Regions from separate parts of the Paraburkholderia sp. GAS82 genome, predicted to be linked through region 1. Evidence: predicted binding sites of a transcription regulator. Region 1 holds the regulator's gene; each other region holds the start of a gene.
What was found. The regulator LexA, encoded in region 1, represses DNA repair genes until DNA is damaged. The targets are predictions, from matches to a motif close to ACTGTATNNNNATACAGT.
Positions count from the first base shown of each region.

Region 1 (6,672 bases):
CGACGGTGCGAGCGCCGTCACGATCATCGCGACGCTGGCGAAGGCGAGGCCGGTGAGCGCGATGACAGGCAATGCCAGCAGCATCGACGGAAAGCTCGCATAGCCGAGCGCTCCGGCGACCAGCATGATCGCCACGCCGGACAGCATCGACTTGCTGCCGGCCCACATCACTTCGCCCAGTACGATATCGCCTAGCGTGAGCGGCGTGTGCATGATCGCCTCCCACGTTCGCTGCACGTGCATGCGCGAAAAACCCGAGTACATCGATTCGAAGCTCGCCGACATCATCACGCTCGATGCAACAGTGCCGGCCGCGAGAAACGCGATATACGACACGCCGTCGACGTGGCCGACCATCAGGCCGAGTCCGAAGCCGAGACCGAACAGATAGATCATCGGATCGGCGAGGTTGCCGAACATCGACGCAATGGCAAGCTTGCGCCACACCAGATAATTGCGCCGCCATACGGCGATCCAGTTGACCGCGTTCGCGGGCAGGGCGGCGAAAGGCTCGCTCGCAGGCGCTGCCTGGCTGGGAGTGTCGTAGGTGCGTGCGTCCATGGCGGGTCGGTGAGTGATTGAGTCGAAGCTTGTGTCTATGCGTGAGTCGATGCAATGGCTGTTTTTGTTTGCCCGTGCATTGATGGCTCAGTCCTGCATTTCACGGCCTGTGAGCCGCAGAAACACATCTTCGAGATTGGCTGGCCGGTGCAGATAGCGCAGATCCGCGCGCTGCTTGAGGCGGGCATGTACCGGCTCCGCGTCGGTGACATAGCAGAACAGCGTCTCGCCGCTGATCTCCGTACGCTCGGCAAGCGGCGCCAGTTCGTCGCGCAACGCGACAGGGTCCGGTCCATAGATCTCGATCACATCGCAGCCGATTTCCGAAGCGATCAGTTCATTCGGCGCGCCTTCCGCGATCTTGCGTCCTTCTTCGATCACGCACAGGCGATGGCACAGCCGCTCGGCTTCTTCCATGAAATGCGTGGTCAGAAGAATGGTTTTGCCGCGCGCGAGCAGCGAGCGCAAGCGTTCCCAGATCAGATGGCGCGCTTGCGGATCGAGTCCGGTGGTCGGTTCATCCATGATCAGCACGTCGGGGTCGTTGACGAGTGCGCGGGCCAGCGTGAGGCGCCGCTTCATACCGCCCGATAGCTCTCCGACCCGCGCATCTGCCTTGCTTTCGAGCCGCGCGAATTCGAGCAGCGACGGCACCATGGCGCGCGTTTGCGCCGCGCTCAGACCGAAGTAGCGGCCGAACACCAGAAGGTTTTCGCGCACGGTGAAATCCGGATCGAGGTTGTCGAACTGCGGCACTACGCCGACTCGCGCGCGGGCATACCTGGCGCGTGATGGAATCGGTTCACCGCCTAGGCGGATCGTGCCGGCGTCCGGAGCCGCGATGCCGAGCAGCATGCGCAGCGTGGTGGTCTTGCCTGCGCCGTTCGGGCCAAGCAGGCCGAAACACTCGCCGGGCTGTACATGGAACGACAGGCCGTCAACGACAGTCTTACCACCGTAGCGCTTGTGGACCTGTACGAATTCGATGGCGGCTTCTGGCATGGGTCGTTGTGGATTCCGAAAGATGTGAAGGGCCGTAAAGCTGCCCATTTTAGGGCATCGACGGCTTCATGTCGGCACTCGTGCACTGCTCGGGTGCGGGTTCCTGCGCTGCGGCATGATGCGCGAGGTGGCTGGGGACAACGGATGTGTTGTTAGCGCGCTGTTAGTACCCAGTTAGCGTTTTCCAACCCTTGCAAGCTGAATTGCGGCGCACCATGATTCATGACAGAGACCGCGATCGACGCGGTAGGGAGAACATCATGGCGAGCTACAAGAAAATCCTGCTGTGCTACGACGGCTCGCGCGAAGGCCGCAAGGCGCTGCGCTGCGGCGCCGACCTGGCGCTGGACCTGAAGGCGGAAACACATCTGCTGTCGGTTGTCGACATGCGCTCGAGCATTGCGCAAAGCGCCGGTCTCTTGACCGATGTGGCCTGCGGCAGCTTCGAGAAAACCGCTCGCGACATCCTGCAGGAAGGTGTGGAGTGGCTCACGGAGCGGGGTGTCACCGCACAAGGTCATTTTGCGTTCGGCCATCCCATAGACGAAATTGCCAATCTCGCCAACGAGCTGCATGTGGATCTGGTGGTGGTCGGTCACCGTTGCCGCACCGGCCTCTCGCGCTGGTGGATGGGCGCGGGCAATACGCCGCTGCTCGACCGCATCTCGTGCAGCATTCTGGTGGCGTGTTCGTCGGCGCAAGAGCAGGAGCAGGCCGCTGCACCGGCTGCTGCAGCTACCACTGCGGCCTGAGATAGAGCGGAGTGGAGTGGCAGAGGCCCGCCTTTGCGGGTCGGGCCGTGCCTTGGGTACAGTCAGGCTGCGCGGGAACGGGCGGCCTGACTGGTGAAGGCGCATTGCTTCGCCGCACGGCGAGCGCTAGCCGTTCAGATCTACCGCGGCCAGCTTCCACGAGAACAATCCTTCGCGCCGCAGAATCGCGGCATAGCGCGTATCGCCGACACCGTGCTGATACGTGACGACGAATTCATTGATGCCACGATAGGCGACCGTTGTCTGCGGCGGTTGCGGTGGGGTTGTCGGTGAGCCGGCCGTCGCGGGAGCGGGCGCCGTCGAGTCTGCGCTGCCGGCAGGCGCATTGGCTGGAGCGTTCGCAGGCGCATCGGGCGGTACCGGTGGCCGTTGGGTCGGATCGCCGCGCGGCGGCATTCCGTTCAGGAGTGCGGCGACGCCATCTGGGGTTGCGTAAGCATCGACCACCGGACCAATCAGTGCGACGCCTATCATCGCGCCGAGGGCCGCGAGCGGATTGCCGTTGGCACGCGCCTGGATCTTTCTCGTCAGCAGACCAGCAATCTGATCCTTCAGGCTTTCGCGCAACGCGGGATAGTCGACATATTCGCTGACGGTTTGCGCGTCACGTTCATCGGCGGCGCGTTTCAGACGATCGAGTGCGAGATACGGCAACGCATAGGCGTACCCGAGTACAGCCACGACCACAATGACAAGCACTGTGACGATCAGCGGCCGCGCGACGCCGCGTTTTGCAGGTGTTGAAACAGCCATCGGGCGAGCTTCTCCGTGAGGTGTGATCTAACGTGGACCGCATCCGCGGGAAAACGATCCCCATACGACCGATGCACGATTATCCCTGAGCCAACCGCGCGCAACCTCACGTAATGATCTTTACCGGGTGTGCGAACCGCCTGACGGCCGGTTCACCCATCTCTGGGCTTTTTTCCGGATGCTTACTCGAACATCGCATTCTGCACGCCGGCCGTTTCTTCGGCGATGCAGCGGTCGATCATGCGGCACACGGCGTCCACCGTGCCGACCATGATCAGACGCGACGGCCCGTGGTACACCCGCACCGGCGCGCGCCGGGCTGGCTCCGCCGTATTGAGCCCTGAATTTAGCGACACGCGTGCGAAGGCCGGCAGCGCCGACGGCAAGGTCGAAGCATGCGGCTGCGGGTCGTCGAACAGCGAAGCAGTAACATTGGACGCCTCGATCGGCGCGCACGGTACGAGATTGCGCAAATGGCGCAGGCGACCGAACTGACGGAAGGGCAGCAGGCGGGCAAGGCGTTCCATGATTCTCTCCAGTCGTTGTTCAGGCAAGGTTCAGAACTCAGTGGGGCGGATCAGCCCCACTGCGATGCCTTCCAGTGCGAATTCCGCACTGCCGGCCTGAACAAAGATATTTTCGTAATCGGGGTTCTCGGCGATCAGCTCGATGCCATTCGGCCGGCGCTTGAGACGCTTGACCGTCACGTCGTCGCCCAACCGCGCGACGATGATTTGGCCGTCTTTGGCTTCGCTTTTCTTCTGTACGGCGAGCAGGTCGCCGTCGAAAATGCCGGCGTCCCGCATGGACAACCCGCGCACTTTCAGCAGGTAGTCCGGCTTGCTGGAAAAGAGCGCCGGGTCGCAGGCGTAATGCTGCGAGACGTGTTCCTGCGCAAGGATCGGGCTACCCGCGGCCACCCGGCCAACCAGCGGCAGCGACAACTGCATGATGCTGGCGTGCGGCAGCGTGAACTGATGCGGCCCGTCGTCCTGACTGGCCAGCAGTAGCCGGATGCCGCGCGACGCGCCCGCGGCGAGCTCGATGACCCCCTTGCGAGCAAGCGCGCGCAAGTGCTCTTCCGCCGAGTTAGCCGAGCTGAAGCCCAGCTCGGCGGCGATCTCCGCGCGGGTGGGCGGAAAACCGGTGCGTTCGATGGCCCGGCGGATCAGATCGAAAACTTCTTGCTGTCGTGCGGTGAGTTTGGTCATGGGGTCACTGTATGGATAGACAGGTGACTGTATTTTTATACAGTATCCGGCGCAATTCAAGCTTTACTTTAAGTTCTCGACCCTGGGTGTCAGTGGAACGCCGTCAGACGGCGTCCTAACACCGGATTTCGTGCCGCAACGCCGCGTCCGGCTGTCATTACCACTTTTGAGTATTAAAAAATGAAGAAACATTATTTTTAATGATGAAAGCCCTTCGATAGACTGGGCCTCGAGTCGACGCAGGCAAGACGCGCGCAAGACCTCAAACACCAAACACAACAGACAGGAAGGGGCACGTTGCCTCGCCTGACCACCACGCGGAGAAGCTGGATGATCGATCAGGGCACGGGGCTCGCACGCAGGACCAGGAAGCTCATCACGGTGCTGGCGCTTGGCGCCGCAGCGGCACTTGGGCTGACCGGACAGACGCAGGCGGCGGACACGACGCTGCTGAATGTGTCGTACGACCCAACGCGCGAGTTGTACCAGCAGATCAACGAGGCATTCGGCAAACAGTGGAAAGCCCAGACCGGCGAGACCATCACCTTCAAGCAGTCGCATGGCGGCTCAGGTGCGCAGGCGCGCTCGGTTCTTGACGGGCTGCAGGCGGACGTCGTGACGCTCGCGCTCGCTTACGACATCGATGCGCTTGCCAGCAAGGGCATCGTCGACAAGAACTGGCAGAAGCGTCTGCCGGACAACGCCGCGCCGTACACCTCGACGATCGTTTTCCTCGTGCGCAAGGGCAACCCCAAACACATCAAGGATTGGGACGACCTGGTGAAGCCGGGCGTGTCGATCGTCACGCCGAACCCAAAAACCTCGGGCGGCGCACGCTGGAACTATCTGGCGGCATGGGCGTATGCCGAGCATCAACCGGGCGGCAATGATCAGAAGGCCAAGGAATTCGTCACGAAGCTGTACAAGAACGCGGGCGTGCTCGATTCGGGCGCGCGTGGGGCGACGACGAGCTTCGTGCAGCGCGGTATCGGCGATGTGCTGATTGCCTGGGAAAACGAAGCGTTTCTGTCGCTCAAGGAGTTTGGTCCGGACAAGTTCGAGATCGTGGTGCCGTCGGTGAGCATTCTGGCTGAACCGCCTGTATCGGTAGTCGACAAGGTGGTGGACAAGCATGGCACGCGCAAGCTGGCTGAGGCGTATCTGAACTTCCTCTACAGCGAGCAGGGGCAGGAGATTGCCGCGGAGAACTTCTACCGTCCGCGTTCGGACAAGGTGCCGGCCGCGCTGACCGCGAAGTTTCCGAAGCTGAAGCTGTACACCGTGGATGACACGTTCGGCGGCTGGGCGAATGCGCAGAAAACGCACTTCGCAGACGGTGGCGTGTTCGATTCGATCTACTCGCCGCAGTGAGGCGTAACGAGGTAAGGCAGTCAGGCTGTCGTCCGGCGCGCCTCAAGGGGCGCGCCGTTTGGCCATTCAGCCTGGTCCAGCCGCGCGACCCGGTTTTCACCCTGAAAGAGCATCGAGCATGACAACGTTGACCTTCCGCAAGCCAAGCGCCTTACCGGGCTTCGGCCTGACGCTCGGCATCACAGTGGCGTATCTGAGCCTCGTGGTGCTGATTCCGCTTGCGGCGACCTTTCTCAAGACCGCCTCGCTCGACTGGACGCAGTTCGTGCACGCGGTCGCTTCGCCGCGCGTGCTGGCGTCGTACCGGTTGACCTTTTTTGCGGCGCTCGGCGGCGCGCTCGTCAATGCGGTATTTGGCTTTCTGGTGGCGTGGGTGCTGGTGCGCTATTCATTTCCGTTCAAGCGGCTCGTTGACGCCGTCGTCGATCTGCCGTTTGCGCTGCCGACCTCGGTGGCCGGGATTTCGCTCGCGGCGGTTTACTCCGGTAATGGCTGGATAGGCCAGTTTCTCGAACCGCTCGGGATCAAGGTCGCCTTTACGCCTTTGGGCGTGCTGGTCGCATTGACTTTCATCGGTCTGCCGTTCGTGGTGCGCACCGTGCAACCGGTGCTCGAAGAATTCGAGCGTGAGCAGGAAGAAGCCGCCGCGTGCCTCGGCGCGTCGCGCTGGCTGACGTTTCGCCGCGTCGTGCTGCCTGCGGTGATGCCGGCGTTGTTGACCGGTTTCGCGCTGGCCTTTGCGCGGGCGCTCGGTGAATACGGCTCGGTGATTTTCATTGCCGGTAATGTGCCGATGAAGTCGGAAATCACATCGCTGCTGATCATCACCAAGCTCGAACAATACGACTACGCTGGGGCAACGGCTCTTGCGGTCGTGATGCTGGTCGTGTCGTTCCTGATGCTGCTGCTGATCAATACGCTGCAGTGGTATCTGCAGCGTCGTACACGTCGTGGTTCAGCGGCGCCGGCGCTGCCTGTCCCAGGCGCTATCGGTGCGGCAG
Region 1 is NZ_JBNDLX010000004.1:112,314-118,985, reverse strand. Features, by position in the region: gene P3T17_RS14035 (ABC transporter permease) at 1-561, opposite strand, end outside; gene nodI (nodulation factor ABC transporter ATP-binding protein NodI) at 649-1,611, opposite strand; gene P3T17_RS14025 (universal stress protein) at 1,824-2,315, shown strand; gene P3T17_RS14020 (DUF2939 domain-containing protein) at 2,442-3,089, opposite strand; gene P3T17_RS14015 (hypothetical protein) at 3,272-3,616, opposite strand; gene lexA (transcriptional repressor LexA) at 3,647-4,300, opposite strand; gene P3T17_RS14005 (sulfate ABC transporter substrate-binding protein) at 4,631-5,671, shown strand; gene cysT (sulfate ABC transporter permease subunit CysT) at 5,790-6,672, shown strand, end outside.

Region 2 (6,672 bases), on a different contig from region 1:
GCGGCAACAAGCAAGATCAACCGCGTCGAGCATCGACGTCGCCCTGTCACGGGGGCAGTTCGCAGAAGGCGACACTTTTGCGGTGCAACGCGGGAGGACCAAACGGGATACGACATGGGTCAAATCACCCTTTCACTCAAAGACGAAACCGTCGCAAACCTGCGCAAGGACTTTGACGCGTTTCTGCGCGTCTCGCTCAAGCTCGACCCGCAGTTCGCCACGCCGTCGTTTGAGGATTTTCTGCGCGCCAAACTGCTCGACAACATGGTGCCGCTCACCGAACACGCGGTGAAGCGGATGTTGCAGGGCGGTCAGTACGCATGGGCTAAACGCACGCTGGACAAGGAATTCCCGGATGTCGTCGCGATCCTGATGCAGCAGGCATCAGAGTTCGGGTTTGGCTTCGCCTCGCGCTCCGAATGGACCCCGGAGGAACTGGCCAAGCAATGTCACGACTGGGCAGCGGCGATCGTCAAGGAATCGGACGGCGATGCGTCGCTGGTGGATCCGCTCGCCGCGCAGATCAAGAGCGCGGCGCAGGACATCCAGGCGCTCGAAGAGACCATGCAAACGCCGGCATGGCGGCTGGTCGAGTCGCTGCGGCAGCGGGTCTACGAGGCGAAGGTGGCGTGCGAGACGAGTATTGGCAGCACCGCGCGCGAAAAGCTTGGCGAACTACGCGGCCTGTTGCGGTTGGGGATTTCCCACGGCTCGTTCCAGAAACAGGAAGCGCAGCAGATCATGGAATATCTGCGCCTGCTGAAGCCGGAAATCTTTGTCGAAGAGCCGTACGACATTTTCTCGCGGCTCGCGGCGTGGCTACGCGCCTTCTTTACGCCGCCGCCCCGTCCGCAACCACAGCAACAACAGCCGCGGCAGCAGTCACGTTAAACGGAGCGGGGTGACAGACACCTCGCCCGCGCTCAGTCCCACATCTTTTTCAGCTTCGCCGCAATTTCGAGCTTCGCTTGCGCCGCCGCGGCCAGTCCGGCCGCGCTCGGCGCAACGGGCTCGGGCACGCGCGGCCAGGCATGCGCGTCGAAGAGCGGCAGCAGGTGCGCCGGGATGAAACGCGTGCGCGAGGCCCAAACGTGCCGATCGCCCAGATGCGTCTGGTTATGCACGTAGAAGCGTTGCGGCACGACGATGTGAAGATCCTCCTTCGCACGCGTCATCGCCACGTACAGCAGGCGTCGCTCCTCGTCGATCTCCGCCTCGCTGCCCGTGCCGAGGTCCGACGGAATGCAGCCGTCGACCCCGTTCAGCACGAACACATTGCGCCACTCTTGCCCCTTTGCCGAATGGATGGTCGACAGGATCAGATAGTCCTCGTCGAGCATGGGCACGCCGGATTCGTCGCTAGTGGCATCGGGCGGGTCGAGCGTCAACTCCGTCAGGAAACGCTCGCGCGAGGCATAGGTGGCGGCGATGCTCTCCATTTGCAGCAGATCCGCATGACGGATGGCCGCGTCTTCGTGATTGCGCTCAAGGTGAGGTTCGTACCAGCGCCGCACCCGTTCGAACTCGGCCGGCCATGAGGAGCCCGGGCCGCATACGCTCGACATGAGCGCGACGAATGGCTGCCAGTCTTCCAGTGTGCGAGCCGGTGGGGCGAAGGACGCTAATGCGCTCGCCGTAGCGCCGGGGGCAATTTCAGTCACCGCATCCAGCACACGCGCCGCCGTCGCCGGCCCGACACCAGGCAAGAGCTGCGTGACGCGAAACCCCGCCACCCGGTCACGCGGATTTTCCGCCCAGCGCAGCACGGCCAGCACGTCTTTCACGTGCACCGAGTCGAGAAACTTGAGGCCGCCGAATTTCACAAACGGAATGTTGCGCCGGGTCAGTTCGATCTCCAGCGCGGCGCTGTGATGAGCGGCGCGAAACAGCACCGCTTGCGCCTTCAGCTTCATGCCGGCTTCGCGCGCCTCGAGCACCTGTTCGACCACGTAACGCGCCTGATCGGCCTCGTCCGCCACGCTGACGAGGTGCGGGCGCTGGGCGGATGCCTTGTCCGTCCACAGATTTTTGGTGAAGCGCTCGCTGGCGAGCTCGATCACCGCGTTCGACGCCGCCAGAATCGGCTGCGTCGAGCGGTAGTTACGCTCAAGCGTGACCTGTCTCGCGGGCGGATTGAAGTGGCCCGGAAAATCGAGGATGTTGCGCACCGTCGCGCCGCGAAACGAGTAGATCGATTGGGCGTCGTCGCCCACCACGGTCAGGCCGCGGCCGTCGGGCTTCAACGCGAGGAGGATAGATGCCTGCAGGCGATTGGTGTCCTGATACTCGTCTACCAGCACGTGATCGAAGCGGCCCGCAAGGTCAGCGGCGATCGCCGGTTGCTCGGCCATCAGGGACCAGTAGAGCAGCAGATCGTCGTAGTCGAGCACGCTCTGCTTCTGCTTGGCTTCAACATAAGTGGCAAACAGCAGCCGCAGATCCGCCTCCCACTCGCGGCACCACGGAAACGCGTCGTTCAGCACATCCGCCAACGCCGCGCCGGTGTTGACAACGCGCGAGTAGATCGCGAGGCAGGTGCCCTTCGATGGAAAACGCCGTTCCTTCGCCGAGAGCCCGAGTTCGTGCCGCACGAGGTTCATCAGGTCGGCGGAATCCTCGCGATCGTTGATCGTGAAGGTGGGCGCGAGGCCAATCAGTTCGGCATATTCGCGCAGCAGACGGGCGCCGATGCCGTGAAACGTGCCCGACCACGTGAGACCCTGTGCAACCGCGGCCCGCGCGCCCAGCGCCTGTCCGGCGATGCGCGTCACCCGCCGGGTCATTTCGACCGCGGCCCGGCGTGAAAACGTCAGCAGGAGGATTCGACGGGGATCGACACCCTTGACGACCAGATTGGCGACCCGGTGCGCCAATGTATTGGTCTTGCCCGACCCCGCGCCTGCAATGACCAGCAAGGCGCCGGTCGGCTGCGTAACGTTGCCGGTGTCGTATTCGACGGCTTCGCGCTGCGCGTCATTGAGCCTCGCCAGCCAGGCGGCAGTATCGGACGGCGCGGGTTCGGCAACGGAGAGCACGGTGTCTGGGCGGCAGATAGAGGGTTACAGGGCATGGGCCGCAAAACAGCGCGGCGCCGCATACTGTATATCCATACAACCAGCTCCGACAAGCACCCTTTTTTTCCTCAACCACCGAGACGACGCCCCCCACCCCTACTCCTTCTTCGCGTCCTTTTCCTTCGCATCGGCCGCAGCCTTATCAGCGTCAGACTGCGCCTCCGTCTTCGACTTGTCGGCCTTCGCCTGAGCGACATCGGACTTCTTGTCGGCCTTCGCCTGTTCCTTGGCAGCCTTCTTGTCGGCGTGCGTGGGCGTTGCGGTCGAGTCGTTCGTTTGCGCGAACGCAACCGGCGACACGCAGCCGGCAATCAGCGCCGCCATAATCCAGTTCATGGGCTTATTCATGCAATACCTCCCTCAGGGTCACGGACAGGCCACGGACAACCCGCCGATAAAATTGAACGGGCCGGCCGCGGCAAGCCGCGCCGGCCCGTCGGAGCGGCTCACCGCCCCCTTGCTACATGCTTAGTGCTTGACGTCAGAAGCATCATCCTGGTTCGGCGTCTGGCCTTGCATGTTCATCTTCATATCGTTGTTGGCCGTCTGCTTGTCGGCCTTCTTGTTAATCTTGGCGTCACGGACCTGCTGCTTGTACTGCGACTTGGCCGCGGCCTGCTGCTGCTTCAACTCTGCCTTCGACGCCTTCTTCGACGCGCTGTACTGGGCATTGGCCTGCGCATCCGCGTCGCGCTTTTGCACCAGCGGATCGGTCGAGCCCGATGCCGTCAGACGCTGCGGCGCCGGGGTCGGCGGCTGGACGCCTTGCGCGGCCGGAGCCGCTGTATCGGCGCCGGGCGCCGCCATTTGCTGGCCCGCGCCGCCGGCATCCGGTTGCGCGTTGGTCTGCGCGAACGCACCGGTAGCGGCAAAAGCAGTCAGGGCGGTACCGATCAGGAGCGAACGAATCTGGGTCATAGCTTTACCTCTCTAAAATTGTTGTCAGGACTCGGGCGGCAGGCCCACCGAAGATGCTGGCGGTGCGTATCGTCCGGTCTGCTGCGCCCTGCCGTCGAAGTGACGGAAGGTCACGCAGACAGCAGGTTTTTCTACAGACCTGCCCTTTGCGAGTGAAGTTCGCGAAAAACGGTCACTGTTACGCACCGTTTCATTTTCTAACGAAAACATAACCTATGCTTTCAACCAGCATAAGCCGGACTACCTGAGGCTATATATGTGGCTTCTGGCTTATGATGCGAACCCCGTTACCCTTGCCGCAATCGCCATGCCCAATCTCGATTTCACCCTGACCGGCGACTATGTCGAATTGCACAATCTCCTGAAGATAACGGGGCTTGCCGACAGCGGCGGCTCCGCCAAACTGATGGCTGCCTCCGGCGCAGTGACCGTGGATGGCCAGGTCGAGCTACGTAAAACCTGCAAAATCCGCGCGGGACAAGTCGTTTTGCTCGGCGACACCCGGATTGCCGTGCACGAGGCATAGCGCCGCCGGGATCGGCTCAGCGCTGGACTGCGGGCTCGCCAAAAATCCGCACCAAAGATGTGCTTACAGATCGACAACAGCTCGCCTACCCCCTAAGCTGTCGGTTTCGATAGAAACGGCACGGACGCGACCTGCTCCGTGCCTCGCTTTATGACCCGATCCGGCCTCTCCCGGGTGGCCGCGCCGCCGCCTACGTTTTCCCGCCACGCCGCCGACACCGCCCGCCTCGCCGCCCCGCTTGCCATTGCCCAACTGTCGCAAATGGCAATGGGCGTCACCGATACGATCCTGCTCGGCTCGCTCGGGCCCGACGCGCTCGCCGCCGGCGGACTTGGCGCGAACCTGTTCTTCGTGGTCGTCACGCTGCTGCAGGGCGTGCTGACGTCGGTGAGCGTAAGCGTCTCGCACGCTCGCGGCGCCCAGGCCGAAGACCGCGTGCCGCACATCTACTGGACCGGCTTCGTGATGTCGATGCTGCTGGCGGTCCCCGCCTTCACGGTACTGTCGCTCGCCACGCCGATCCTGCTTGCCTTTGGCGAACCGGCCCTACTCGCGCACAACGTCGGCGAATACGCCGCCATCCTGCGCTGGGGTGCGCCTGCCAGCCTGATCGGGGTCGGCCTGATGCGCTCGTTCCTGCCGGCCATCGGCGCGGCCAAACGTCTGTTATGGGTGTCGCTGGCGGGGGTTTGCGTGAACGGCTTCCTGAACTACAGCCTGATCCACGGGGCGAACGGTTTGCCGCGCCTCGGCTTTCTCGGTTCGGCGACAGCCACCACCGTCACCGTGTGGATCACCGCGCTGGTGCTGATGGGGTGGCTGCATCTGCGCCCCCGTTATCGCCACTTCGTCACCGCGACACGCCCCAGATTGCCGTTGATGGGCGAACTGTTCGGCATCGGCTGGCCGGTGGCGATCACCTATGGCGTCGAGTCCACGCTCTTTCTGGCGACGGGCCTCATGGTCGGCGTGCTCGGCGAATCGCAGCTCGCGGCGCATCAGATCGCGCTGAACGTTGCGTCGGTGGCGTTCATGGTACCGCTCGCGATCGGTCAGGCCGCCAATGTGCGGGTCGGCTTCTGGTCCGGCGCGGGGCAGCCGCTCGCCGCTCGCCACGCGGGCTTCGTGGCGCTCGGGTTGGGCGTCGGATTCATGTCGCTGTCGGGGCTCGTCCTGATCCTCGCGCCGCACTGGATCGTCGGTCTGTATTTACACCTCGACGATCCCGCGAATGCCGCCACCGTGGCGTTGGCCAGCTCGCTGCTTGGCGTCGCCGCGATCTTTCAGATCGTCGACGGTATGCAGACGGTCGGCTCCGGATGTCTGCGCGGTCTCAAGGACACGCGCGTGCCAATGCTGGCCGCCGCGTTCGGCTACTGGGGGATCGGTTTTCCGACCGGCTACACGCTCGCATTTCACTTCGGGCTTGGCGCACGAGGCCTGTGGTGGGGTCTCGCGGCCGGACTCGCGAGCGTCGCGTTGCTCATGACGCTGCGCTTTCACAAGCTCAGCCTGCGACGCGTGCCGGCCGCTGCGCAACCATCGGTATGACCGCGCCCCGACTGCCCGCTTGCGCGTCCCATAAGGACGGCACCGGACACGCATCCAACGCGCGCCGCCTGGCATGCGCCATCCGCACGGCCAGTAATCCGCTGTCCGATGCTTCGACGCCTTGCACGCCGGCCCGCTCGAATTGCCATCCAGAAACAGAATCAAGGACCTCCTGACATGCTTGCCCGGGTTACCCGTCTCTTTCCGCTGTGGGCCGTGCTGGTCTCGCTCGCCGCCTATTTTTCGCCGGCTTCGTTCAGCCCCATCGCGCCGCACGTCACCACCCTGCTGACAATCATCATGCTGGCGATGGGCGTGACCCTTTCCATCGCCGACTTCAGGCGCGTCTTCACCCGGCCCGCGCCGGTCGTCGCCGGCATCGTCTTGCACTATCTCGTCATGCCGCTCGCCGCGTGGGGCATCGCCAAAGTGCTGCACATGCCGCCCGATCTGACGGCGGGCATGGTGCTGGTAGGCAGTGTCGCGAGCGGCACGGCGTCGAACGTCATGATCTATCTGGCGCGCGGCGATGTAGCGTTATCGGTGACGATCAGTGCGTTGTCGACGCTGGTTGGCGTGTTCGCGACGCCGCTGCTCACGCGC
Region 2 is NZ_JBNDLX010000001.1:38,363-45,034, reverse strand. Features, by position in the region: gene P3T17_RS00215 (DUF4088 family protein) at 115-891, shown strand; gene P3T17_RS00210 (ATP-dependent helicase) at 924-3,035, opposite strand; gene P3T17_RS00205 (hypothetical protein) at 3,171-3,422, opposite strand; gene P3T17_RS00200 (hypothetical protein) at 3,543-3,992, opposite strand; gene P3T17_RS00195 (RNA-binding S4 domain-containing protein) at 4,300-4,518, shown strand; gene P3T17_RS00190 (MATE family efflux transporter) at 4,669-6,069, shown strand; gene panS (ketopantoate/pantoate/pantothenate transporter PanS) at 6,247-6,672, shown strand, end outside.
Region 2: a site for LexA is predicted at 3,098-3,115, ahead of P3T17_RS00210 (ATP-dependent helicase). Genes of this name have one in related genera too.

Region 3 (6,672 bases), on a different contig from region 1:
CTTCGTGTGGCGGCTTGCCATCATTGGTATTCCACACGTCGCCGGCGAACGCCTGAATGGCGGCCGTAGGAAGGAAAGCGCACAACTCGGTGAGATGCGTGCAACCTGCAGTGCCACCGAGCAAACGGGCGGCTTCGCGACGGAAATTGTGGAACAGATTGAGCCCGATGAGGGCACGATAGGCGGGATTGGTGGCTTCGCACAGACCGGGATAGGGCACCCAGTCGGACGACGCTTGCGCGTCGACAACGTTGAGCTTGCGATCGATCGTAATGCGGAGCCAGAGTTCATGGATCGGCTGACCGTTGGGCCGGACGCCCGACGCAAGCGCCACGTCACGTGGCTTTTGGTCGGTTAGGCACGCCTCTATGTCCCACAGGCCGTCCTCGCGCTCGTAAGCTTCCGCACGAATTGCGCGGCGATGGCGCAACTGACGGGAGACGGGCGGGGAAAGCGACATGCGGAAGGAAAAGGCCGAATTGGAAAACCACCTGATTTTAGCATACCGGGTATTTGAGACAGGTTGGATTGTGCACAGCACCAATCCGGGGGCAGGGCTAATCGCCTGACCACTCGTCGTCGAGACCCTTGAGAATCTTGCCGATCGTCGCGCCGGAAAACCCCCGTGCGGCGAGGAAACGCGCTTGCCGCGCGCGTTCCGCGGGCGTTTCCGGAAGCTGACCGTATTTTTTGCTCCAGACGGCCTGGGCACGTGTGAGCTCGGTTTCGCGCAGCTGTGCGCTGGCTTCCTCGATGAGTGTCTGGCCAACCGCATGGCGCTTCAATTCACCGACGATCCGGCTGGCGCCAAGACGCGATGCGCGGCGATGGATCAGGCTTTCGGCAAAGCGCGAATCGGACAGCCAGCCCTCTTTCTCGAGTGAATCGAGCAAGGTATCGAGAGAATCGGCCTCTTCGACGAAGGGCATCAACTTGCGCGAGAGTTCGGCACGGCTGTATTCGCGGCGAGATAGATAGCCGAGTGCGCGACCCTTCAGGGAGCGGCCAGGGCCTTTTGATTTGGCGGCGCGGTCTTGATCGGAACCGGACTTATCCTGGGCTCCGCCTCGAGCCTCGCCCGGTGTGCGGCGTGAGCGGGTGTAGGTGGTTTCTGCGGGCGAACTGGCGGTGTCAGTGTTGCCGCTTGGCCCCGCCAGTGCTGAACCCCGCCGCGCGGAGGATGCGCGGCCAGAAGCTTGATCGTGCGCGTCGAAAGACTCGAACGGATCGAATGACGATTCGGGTGAACCCAGTGACCCGGTCAAGTCACTTGGGTCACCGTCGCGCGGGCCGTCCGCATCACGCCCTGCATTGGATACAGGTCGGCCCTTGCGTATCACGCGGCGATCACTCCTCTTCGCCTGCGAGTTCAGCGCCTGCGCCGGCAGCAACATCCGCCATCGCATTCACGCCCAGCGATTCACGGATGCGGTTCTCGATTTCGCGTGCGATCTCGGGATTTTCGCGCAGGAATTCGCGTGCATTGTCTTTACCCTGACCAATACGCTCGCCGTTGTAGCTATACCAGGCACCGGCCTTGTCGACGATCTTCGCGGACACACCCAGGTCGATCACTTCACCCTGACGCGAAATGCCTTCGCCGTACAGGATGTCGAAAATCGCTTCGCGGAACGGCGGCGCCACCTTGTTCTTGACGACCTTCACGCGCGTTTCGTTGCCGATCACTTCGTCGTTCTTCTTGATCGAGCCGATACGACGGATGTCCAGACGCACGGATGCATAGAACTTGAGCGCGTTACCGCCCGTGGTGGTTTCCGGATTGCCGAACATCACGCCGATCTTCATACGGATCTGGTTAATGAAGATGACGAGGCAGTTCGTGCGCTTGATCGTGCCGGTGAGCTTACGCAGCGCCTGCGACATCAGACGCGCCTGCAGACCCGGCAGCGAGTCGCCCATTTCGCCTTCGATTTCGGCCTTCGGCACGAGTGCCGCGACCGAGTCGATCACGATCATGTCGATCGAACCCGAGCGCACCAGTGCGTCCGCGATTTCCAGCGCCTGTTCGCCCGTATCCGGTTGCGAGACCAGCAGATCGTTCACGTTCACGCCGAGCTTGCCCGCGTACTGGATGTCCAGCGCGTGTTCCGCGTCGATAAATGCTGCCGTGCCGCCGAGCTTCTGCATTTCAGCGACCACTTGCAGCGTCAGCGTGGTTTTACCCGACGATTCCGGCCCGTAGATTTCGACCACCCGGCCACGCGGCAAACCGCCGACGCCCAATGCGATGTCGAGCCCGAGCGATCCCGTTGAGACCACCTGGATATCTTCGACTGCCTCGCCTGCGCCGAGCCGCATGACCGACCCTTTGCCGAACTGCTTTTCGATCTGCGCGAGCGCGGCAGCCAATGCCTTGCTCTTTTCAGCAGTCAGTCCAGCCGGGCCTTTCTTGCTTTCTTCCATGAATCGTCCTTTGCTATGATGAACGGCGTCTGAGGCAGGTGTGCGGCCCATTCATCACAGACAGCACACTAAACGCAGACACTGTATAAAAAAACAGTAGTTTTGGCAAGCACGATTCGCACATCGATGCATTTATGTGTGGTCAAACTGCACCAAACTACCCACAAAATCTTTGGAGACCGCTGTGCGCCGGGATTTCTACGGTGCCGGCAAGGCCAGGCTGGCGCATCATGCGAATTCTCATTGCCGAAGATGACAGCATACTCGCGGACGGTCTGATTCGATCACTCCGCCAATCGGCATACGCCGTTGATCATGTGAAGAACGGCGTCGAAGCGGATACCGCCTTGTCGATGCAAACTTTCGACCTCCTGATACTCGATCTGGGCCTGCCACGCATGTCCGGACTCGAAGTGCTGCGCCGTCTGCGGGCGCGCAATTCGAACCTGCCGGTGCTGATTTTGACCGCCGCCGACAGCGTCGACGAACGCGTCAAAGGCCTCGACCTCGGCGCCGACGACTACATGGCCAAACCGTTCGCCCTCAATGAACTCGAGGCCCGCGTGCGCGCACTGACGCGCCGCGGTGCAGGGGGTGGGCCGACGGTGGTACGGCACGGTTCGCTGTCGTTCGACCAGGTCGGGCGTATCGCCTATATCAACGAGCAGATCATCGAGCTGTCGGCACGCGAACTGGGCCTGCTCGAAGTGTTGCTGCAGCGGATCGGCCGGCTGGTATCGAAGGAGCAACTGGTCGATCATCTGTGCGAATGGGGCGAAGAGGTCAGCAATAACGCGATCGAAGTCTACGTGCACCGGCTGCGCAAAAAAATAGAGCCAAGCGGCGTGCGCATCCTCACCGTGCGCGGCCTTGGCTACTGCCTGGAGAAGGCCACCGCGGCAGTGGGGACAACAGGAACTCCCGAATCCAATACGCCCTCCTCGCCTGCATCCACCCAGATGCCCGCGAGCCACCCCTTCAAATAGAGAGCGCTCATGTCCGCACGCGCAGAGCGCGCCGCGGCGCCAGCGGTGGACCTCGACGACGAGGCGCGCGACGCCCGCTACGCGAACCCGTTCGCGCCACCCGACGAAACCGAAGCCGCCGCCGGGGCACGCCCGCGCTCGCTGTTCGGCGAGATCCTCGACTGGATGCTGGCGCCGTTGCTGCTGTTGTGGCCGATGAGCATTGCGGTCACTTACCTGGTCGCCAAATCGATCGCCAACGGCCCGTTCGACCGCGCGCTCGAAACCGATGCGTACGTGCTGGCCCGCCAGATTCATCCGGTGAACGGCGTGGCGGAGCTGTCCCTGCCCGCTGCGACGCGCGACTTCTTGAGCGCAGACAACGTCGATAAGGTCTTCTATCAGGTGCTGGGCACGCGCGGCGAGCTGGTGAGCGGCGATCGTGATATGCCGCTGCCGCACGAGGAAGACCGGCCGCCGCCGGGCCTCGTTGAATTCCGCGACGACGTGCTGCACGGCAACGACATCCGCGTCGCTTACACGACGGTCGAGTTCCCGCACACGCCGGGTGCGTTGCCGGTGCTCGTACAGGTGGGCGAGACGCTTGACAAACGCAGTCAGCTCGCCAACGACATCATCAAAGGCGTGATCCTGCCGCAGTTCGTGATCCTGCCGCTCGCGATCGTGCTCGTGTGGTTCGGACTCTCGCGCGGGCTCGCTCCGTTGCATGCGCTGCAGGCGCATATCCGCGCGCGGCGTCCCGACGACCTGTCGCCGCTCGAAGCGCGCCGCGCTCCGCCGGAGATCGAACCGCTGGTAACGTCGTTCAATGATCTGCTAACGCGCCTCGAACAGAATATGGAGCTGCAAAAGCGTTTTATCGCCGACGCCGCCCATCAGATGAAAACGCCGCTCGCCGGTCTACGCACTCAGGCCGAACTGGCGCTGCGCCAGGACGTGTCTGCGGAAGTCCACCGTTCCCTCGAGCAGATCGCTACCAGTTCCGAGCAGGCCGCGCGGCTCGTCACGCAATTGCTGGCGCTCGCGCGCGCGGAAAACCGGCTGTCGGGACAGATTTTTGCGCCGGTCGAGATCACCGAAGTCGCGCGCAATGCGGTGCGCGACTGGGTGCAGGCGGCACTCGCCAAACAGATGGATCTGGGCTACGAGGGACCGGACGAAGCCGTTGAAATAGACGGCAGCCTGCTGATGCTGCGCGAGATGCTGTCGAACCTGATCGACAACGCGATCCGTTACACGCCAGCCGGCGGCCGGATCACAGTGCGGGTGCGTCCAGACCCGGCATCCAGCCAGGTACACCTTGAGGTAGAGGACACCGGGCTTGGCATTCCAGCTGCCGAACGGGCGCGGGTGGTCGAACGCTTCTACCGGATCCTGGGCCGCGAGGGCGACGGCAGCGGACTCGGGCTGGCGATCGTGCGCGAGATCGTCACCATGCACGGCGGCACGCTAACGATCGACGATAACGTTTATCAAAGCACGCCGCGTCTCGCCGGAACACTTGTACGCGTCAGCTTGAGGGCGCGAGAAACGGCCCGGGACTTACCCTAACGGGGGCCAGACTAAACCGCCGAAAATTTGCAACATAGCGCCGTTTTAATCAACGATGACTGATAATTAGCTTTAATTTAACGACAGATACCAACATCCAACGCCATTCCTCCTCTAACACGATTTTGAGATGCCACGTCAGTAGGCCGTAAGTTTCCACTCCAATAATCCGAGACACGGGTACGCCTCGCGGGCGGACCGAGTACACATATCAATATTGGAGACGACATATGGCTACCGTTGGCGGGCAAATCTCCCACGTGCCGATGACGCACGAAGAGAAGCGGGTGATCTTCGCATCGTCGCTAGGCACTGTTTTCGAGTGGTACGACTTCTACCTTGCCGGTTCGCTGGCAGTCTTCATCAGCAAGAGCTTTTTCTCCGGGGTCAATCCCACAGCCGGCTTCATCTTCACGCTGCTTAGCTTCGCGGCAGGCTTCGCCGTGCGGCCGTTCGGTGCAATCGTGTTCGGCAGACTGGGCGACCTGGTCGGACGTAAATACACTTTCCTGATCACGATCGTGATCATGGGTCTGTCGACCTTCCTCGTTGGTCTGCTGCCGGGATATGCGGCGATCGGCATGGCTTCACCGGTGATTTTTATCGCTATGCGGTTGCTGCAAGGGTTGGCGCTCGGTGGCGAGTACGGCGGTGCTGCGACCTATGTCGCGGAACATGCTCCGGCCGGCCGTCGCGGCTTCTACACCGCATGGATCCAGACGACAGCCACGTTGGGCCTGTTCCTCTCTCTGCTCGTGATTCTCGGCGTGCGCACCTCGATCGGCGAAGACTCGTTCGGCGTCTGGGGATGGCGCGTGCCGTTCATCGCGTCGATCATCCTGCTGGGCGTGTCGGTGTGGATCCGGTTGCAACTGCACGAATCGCCGGTGTTCGCGCGCATCAAGGCCGAAGGCAAGACGTCCAAGGCGCCGCTGACCGAAGCGTTCGGCCAATGGAAGAACCTGAAGATCGTGATTCTCGCGCTCATCGGGCTGACCGCCGGCCAGGCCGTTGTCTGGTACACCGGACAGTTCTACACGCTGTTCTTCCTGACGCAGACGCTCAAGGTTGCCGGTCCGACCGCCAACATCCTGATCGCGCTGGCATTGCTGATCGGCACGCCGTTCTTCCTGTTCTTCGGCTCGCTGTCGGATAGGATTGGGCGCAAGCCGATCATCATGGCCGGCCTGCTGATCGCCGCGCTGACCTACTTCCCGCTGTTCAAGGCGTTGACGCACTTCACCAATCCGGCGCTCGAAGCCGCCACGCAGAAGTCGCCGATTGTGGTGATCGCCAACCCGGATGAGTGCTCGTTCCAGTTCAATCCGGTGGGCACGTCGAAGTTCACGTCCTCATGCGACATCGCGAAGAGCGCGCTGTCGAAGGCCGGCCTGAACTACGAGAACGTTGCGGCACCGGCGGGCACCGTCGCGCAGATCAAGGTGGGCGACACGGTGGTCAATACGTTCGACGGCAAAGCGCCGGATGCGAAGGAGCAAGGCAAAGCGTTCGACGAGACGCTCGGCTCGACGCTGAAGGCCGCCGGCTATCCGGCCAAGGCTGATCCTTCACAGATCAACTGGCCGATGAGCGTGGTGATCCTGACGATCATGATGATCTACGTGACGATGGTGTACGGGCCGATTGCGGCGATGCTGGTGGAGATGTTCCCCACGCGCATTCGTTACACGTCGATGTCGCTGCCGTATCA
Region 3 is NZ_JBNDLX010000008.1:384,671-391,342, forward strand. Features, by position in the region: gene P3T17_RS25780 (DUF2889 domain-containing protein) at 1-460, opposite strand, end outside; gene recX (recombination regulator RecX) at 558-1,340, opposite strand; gene recA (recombinase RecA) at 1,348-2,424, opposite strand; gene P3T17_RS25795 (response regulator) at 2,655-3,410, shown strand; gene P3T17_RS25800 (sensor histidine kinase) at 3,420-4,961, shown strand; gene P3T17_RS25805 (MFS transporter) at 5,192-6,672, shown strand, end outside.
Region 3: a site for LexA is predicted at 2,505-2,522, ahead of recA (recombinase RecA). Genes of this name have one in related genera too.